2 linked regions of the Rhodospirillum rubrum ATCC 11170 genome follow. The protein of the gene in region 1 interacts with the protein of each later gene in a pairwise test. Links are inferred from orthologs where the notes say so. Each region holds a gene or a part of one and is shown in the gene's direction. Other genes may lie near its edges.

Region 1 (3,044 bases):
TCCACCCAATCGCCATCGTTGCAGTAGAGGACATCCCCCATCGGCCGGATCTCGGCATGGTGGATATGGCCGCAGACGATGCCGTCCATCCCGCGCAGGCGGGCAACCTCGGCCATCGAGGTCTCGAAGTCGTCGATGTATTTGACGGCGTTCTTGACCTTGTGCTTGAGGTACTTCGACAGCGACCAATAGGGCAGGCCGATGCGGTGGCGCACGACGTTGAACCAGTGATTAGCCTCCAGCAGCCAGACGTAGGCCCAGTCGCCCACCTTGGCCAGCCACTTGGCGTATTTGACCACGCCATCGAATTCGTCGCCGTGAATGATCAGATAGCGCTTGCCGTCGGCGGCCTGATGGACGGCCTCGCGCATCAGCTTGATATCGCCGAAATCCGCATCGCAGTAACTGCGGGCGAATTCATCGTGGTTGCCCGGGATGAACACCACCCGGGCCCCCTTGCGCGCCTTGCGCAGCAGCTTCTGGACCACGTCGTTGTGCGATTGCGGCCAGTTCCAATGCTTGCGCAGGCGCCAGCCGTCAACGATGTCGCCGACCAGATACAGGGTCTCGGACTCGGTTTGCCTGAGGAAATCAAGCAGGATGTCCGCCTTGCACCCCCGCGTGCCCAAGTGAATATCGGACAGGAAGATGGCGCGATATCGCCGGGAGGAGTCCGTCATGGCCGTCAGTGCGCGTCCGTGTTCCATGCTCGCCGATCGACGATGGAGAGGGGCGGCGCCCGCCGGACTTGAGGGACCGGGCCACCCCTTGAGCGGGACCGCCCCGAGCATGACCACCCCCTAGACATCGCGTTCACCGCAGCGGGTTTTAGCCTTCCCCCCGCCCCGCGACCACCCTCATTCGGCCGGGAAACAAATAATTCACCCCCTTGTCTTTAAAGTGAAACATTACTTTGACTCGACAGTCCGTCTTTTTTCCTTCATGGACACCCTTGACGGCGGAGCTTACCCACCCCTTTTCTCCTATCCGCCCCGTTGATCCCTTGACAAGGTCCCCCCTCCCCGATGCGTGTCCTGCCGTTTGCGCCTGCCAACCCCGCTCCGGCCCCCGCCCAGCGGCGGGTGATGATTATCGCCAACCCGGCTGCGGGTTCCCTGAAGCAGCGGCGCTTGAACCGCACCCTGCTTGGCCTGGAGAAACTGGGCTGCACGGTGGGCTTGCGCGAAACCGCCAAGCCCGGCGACGCCACGCTGATGGCCCGCGAGGCGGCCCTGGCCGGTAATGTCGATGTGGTGGTCGCCGCCGGCGGTGACGGCACGATCAACGAGGTTGCCAATGGTTTGGCCGGAAGCGGCGTGGCCCTGGGGGTGATTCCGCTGGGCACCGCCAATGTGCTGGCGATCGAGGCCGGGATCCCCCGCGATCCGGGCAAGGCCGCCCAGGTCATCGCCACCGGCGTTCTCCGCAAGCTGTATCTGGGCGAGGTGCGGGCCAGCGCCGAAACGCCGTTGGCCGGTCCCCGCCGCTTCGTGATGATGGCCGGCGCCGGCTTCGACGCCCATGTCGTCGATACCGTCGATCTCGCCCTCAAGCGCAAGACCGGCAAGCTGGCCTATGTCTGGTGTACGGTTCAGCGAGCCTTCAGCTATGATTTCCCGCTTTGCGCCGTCGATATCGACACCCCCGACGGCCGGACGATCCATGCCGATGTCGCCACCGCCGTGGTCTGCAACGGCAAATATTACGGCGGGCCGTTCATCGCCGCGCCCTTGGCCGACATCTCGCACCCGACCTTTCAGGTGATCTTGCTCAAAAGCCCGGGCCTGCGCCATGTGGCGCGCTATGCCCTGGCCCTGGCCATGGGCCGCCTGCCCCGCCTGCCCGATGTCGAGATCATCGAGGCGACGCGCGTGCGCATCGCCCTGCAGGGCGCCCAGCCGCTGCAAGCCGATGGCGATACGGTCGCCCATATGCCCGTCGATATCGTCATGGCCGCCGAGCCGGTATCCCTGATCGTCCCCGCCCCCGCCGCCTAGACGGGAACGCGACGCCCAAGACCTCAGCCGGCGCGCAGCGAGCCGACGAAGGCGTCGACGGTCTTGCCAAGCTCGCCGACCCGCTGGTGCAGATCGGCGACATCGCGGCCCATGGCGCGGGCCGCCTCGCCGCCCTCGGCCGAGCGGGCGGCGACCCCCCGGGCGGTTTCACTTAAGCTGCCGGCGCCGCTGACCGTGGCGACGACGATCTGGCCGATCCCGGCCACGGCTTGCCCCTGATCACCGATGGCCTGGGCGACCTGGGCGTTGAGATCGCCGATGGCGCCGATCACCCCGGCGACGCTTTCGATCTCGCGGGCGGCATCGGCGGTTTCGCGCTGGATGGCCGCCACCTGTTCGGCGATCTGTTCGGTAGCCCGCGCCGTTTGATTGGCCAGGGTCTTGACCTCGCCGGCGACCACGGCGAAGCCCTTGCCGGCATCACCGGCCCGTGCCGCCTCGATCGTCGCGTTCAAGGCCAGCAGGTTGGTCTGGCTGGCGATGGTGGTGATCAGGGTGACGACATCGCCGATGCGATCGGCCGCGCCGACCAGGGCCGAGACCCGGCCGACGGCGGCGCGGGCGGAACTGCCGCCCTCGACGGCGATGGCATTGGCCCGCGTCACCCGCTCGCCGATGCCGGTCACGGCGCGCGCCATCTCCTCCACGGCTTCGGCGACCCGGCCGATATCGGCGGCCATTTCCTCGGCGGTCCGCGCCGCCTGATCGGAATAAAGGGCATTGGCCTCGGTGCGCTCGACCGACCGGCCGGCCCCCTTGGTCATCTGGTCGACGGCGGTCCCCACCAGGGTGACCAGCCCTTCGATCTCACGCTCGAAGCGGTCGGCCAGGGTGGCCAGATCGGCGCGGCGGCGCTCCTCGGCCTGACGTTTGGCCCTCTCGCCCTCCTCCTCCAGCGCGATCTTGGCCAGGGCGTTGTCCTTGAAGGTCTGAAGCGCCTTGGCCATCTCGCCGAATTCGTCGCCGCGTTCGGTTCCCGTCACCACCACGCCGGTATCGCCCGCCGCTAGCCGGTGCATCAGCGCC
Region 2 (2,936 bases), 1.2 Mb from region 1 along the record:
ATCTGGTCCGCCTGGGCTGGGCCCATGGCGACGACGAGGTGTTCACCACCGAACAGGCCGTCGAATGGTTCAGCCTGGAAAGCATCGGCCGCTCGCCCTCGCGCTTCGATATGCAGAAGCTCACGGCGCTCAACGGGTCGTATATGCGCGAAACCGATGACGACCGCCTGACCGCCCTGCTCGTTCCCCGACTCGAATCCACCTTGGGCCTCGACATCCCGGCCGCCGGCCATGCCCTGTTGCGGGCGGGAATGGCCGGGCTGAAGGAGCGGGCCAAGACCCTGGTCGAACTGGCCGACCTCGCCGCCTTCTATGTCCGGCCGCGCCCTTTGGCGATCGACGCCAAGGCCGAAAAGGCCCTTGATGACGAGGGGCGGACGATCCTGGCCGCCCTGATCGACAAGCTTGATGACTTCTCCCCGTGGACGCGCGACTCCTTGGAAAATCTCGCGCGCGTAATGTCCGAGGAACGCGGGGTGAAATTGGGCAAGGTCGCCCAGCCCATCCGCGCGGCGCTGACCGGCAGCACGGTCTCGCCGCCGATCTTCGAGGTCATGGAAATCCTTGGCCCCGACGAGACTCTCGGGCGTCTTCGCGACGCCCAAAGCCACTCCTAATAGCAAGGTCCGCCGGGCAACAAAAAATTGATCGCGGTGATGGGGCTTGGTGTATTGTGCGCCACGCCGATGGGTTCGCAGATGCCCGCCGAATTTCTAGAATCACTCTAGCATGGGGGAATGACCTATGACGGACTCCAAGCAAACCGTGACCCTTGTCGACAACCGCTCAGGAAAAAGTTACGAATTTCCCATCCTGAGCGGTTCGACCGGGCCCGATGTGGTAGATATTCGCAAGTTCTACACGGAAACGGGGATGTTCACCTACGATCCGGGCTATACCTCGACGGGCAGCTGTTCCTCCGCCGTGACCTATATCGACGGCGACGCCGGCATCCTGCTCCACCGTGGCTATGCCATCGAAGACCTTGCCATGCACTGCGACTTTACCGAAGTCGCCTATCTTTTGCTGCGCGGCGAATTGCCGACGGCGCCCAAGAAGACCGAGTTCGAGAAGATCATCACCTATCACACGATGGTCCACGAACAGCTGCACAAGTTCTATGACGGCTTCCGCCGCGATGCCCATCCGATGGCCGTCATGTGCGGCGTGGTCGGGGCGCTCTCGGCCTTCTATCACGACAGCATCGACATCACCGATCCGATCCAGCGCATGATCGCCCAGCACCGGCTGGTGGCGAAGATGCCGACGATCGCCGCCTGGGCCTATAAGTACTCCCAGGGCCAGCCCTTCATGTATCCGCGCAACAACCTGACCTACGCGGAAAACTTCCTGCACATGATGTTCGCCACCCCGTGCGAGGAATACAAGGTCAGCCCGGTTCTGGCCCGCGCCATGGACCGCATCCTGATCTTGCATGCCGACCACGAGCAGAACGCCTCGACCTCGACCGTGCGGCTGGCCGGATCGTCGGGGGCCAATCCCTTCGCCTGTATCGCCGCCGGCATCGCCTCGCTGTGGGGCCCCGCCCATGGCGGCGCCAATGAGGCCGTGCTGAAGATGCTGACCGAGATCGGCAGCCCCGATCGCGTTGACGACTTCGTCAAGAAAGCCAAGGACAAGAACGATCCGTTCCGTCTGATGGGCTTTGGTCACCGCGTTTACAAAAATTACGACCCGCGCGCCAAGATCATGGCCGCGACCTGCCACGAAGTGCTCGACGAGCTTGGCATCGTCGACGAGCCGCTGCTTGAAATCGCCATGCGGCTGGAAAAGATCGCGCTGGAAGACGAATACTTCATCGAAAAGAAGCTCTATCCCAACGTCGATTTCTATTCCGGCATCATCTTCCGCGCCATCGGCATCCCGACCTCGATGTTCACCTGCCTGTTCGCCCTGGCGCGCACCGTTGGCTGGATCAGCCAGTGGAAGGAAATGATCGAGGACCCCGACCAGAAGATCGGCCGGCCGCGCCAGCTGTACAATGGCGCCACCAAACGCGACTTCCTGCCGATGGACAAGCGCTAAACCCAAGGCTTTTCGCTCCCGATCAAAAAAAGGCGGCCTCCACAAAGGAGACCGCCTTTTTATCGTCCCGCTCTCCGGCGGCTCACCGCCTTAGATCAGGATTCAGATTTCAGGTCTGATCGACCTGAAATCTGAATCCTGATCTAAATCTAAATGTTAGAGCGGGATCTTAGGCGAAAACCGCGCACACTTTTCGCCATCCCGCTCTAGGGCGATCTTGGACAAGATCAGGCGGGCGGCGCGGCGCGAGGGGGGATCATCCCGTCCGCCCAGCTGACTGACCGCTTCGGCCATGGCGGCGCGCTGGTCGCGGCGCGTGGTTTCGTCGGTCATCAGCCTTTCGGCGGTCTCGGCCAGTTTGGCCGGGGTGCATTCGGTCTGGAGCAATTCGGGGATCGCCGGGCGGTCCAACAGGATGTTGACCATATCGGCGAAGCGCACCGTCACCAGCCGCTTGGCGATCTCGGCCGTCAATCCGTTCACCCGATAGGCGATGAGATGGGGGGTTCCGGCCATCGCCAGTTCCAGGCTGACGGTTCCCGAGGCGGCGATCGCCGCGTTGGCGGCGGCGAAGGCGTCGAACTTGCCGCTTTGCCCGGTGACCACGCTGACCTCGACCGGCCAGGAGGCGGTTTCATCGAGCAAATAGCTGCGCAGATAGGTCAGGGTCGGAATAACCACCCGCAGATCGGGGTGGCGGTCGGCCAGTTTCTCGACAGCGGCGGCGAAGACCGGCAGCAGGCGCCGCACCTCGCCGCGCCGGCTGCCCGGCAGAACGACAAGCAGGGGGGCCTCGGCGGCGATATCATGGGCTTGGCGAAAGGCCGGGCCATTGCCCGCCCCGGCCGGGGTTTCGATCACCGGATGACCGACATGGCTGCTGGCCAGAC

Evidence for each region. Proteins that work in one complex are often made in the same cells at the same time.
Region 2: the proteins of RRU_RS03015 (region 1) and gltA interact in binary tests that used the Escherichia coli proteins (3 or more experiments, as listed by UniProt). The link is inferred for Rhodospirillum rubrum ATCC 11170 from one-to-one orthologs.

What each region holds. Positions count from the first base shown.
Region 1 is NC_007643.1:684,952-687,995, reverse strand. Bases 40-3,011 are described here. They hold RRU_RS03015 (diacylglycerol/lipid kinase family protein), read left to right. Parts: upstream 40-1,025; coding sequence 1,026-1,997; downstream 1,998-3,011. Other genes in these bases: RRU_RS03010 (methyl-accepting chemotaxis protein), read right to left, coding at 2,021-3,011; RRU_RS03020 (UDP-2,3-diacylglucosamine diphosphatase), read right to left, coding at 40-680. In the rest of the region: more of RRU_RS03020, read right to left, coding at 1-39; more of RRU_RS03010, read right to left, coding at 3,012-3,044. UniProt on the Escherichia coli protein: In vitro phosphorylates phosphatidylglycerol but not diacylglycerol; the in vivo substrate is unknown.
Region 2 is NC_007643.1:1,883,780-1,886,715, reverse strand. Bases 32-2,895 are described here. They hold gltA (citrate synthase), read left to right. Parts: upstream 32-744; coding sequence 745-2,046; downstream 2,047-2,895. Other genes in these bases: lpxB (lipid-A-disaccharide synthase), read right to left, coding at 2,203-2,895; gltX (glutamate--tRNA ligase), read left to right, coding at 32-617. In the rest of the region: more of gltX, read left to right, coding at 1-31; more of lpxB, read right to left, coding at 2,896-2,936.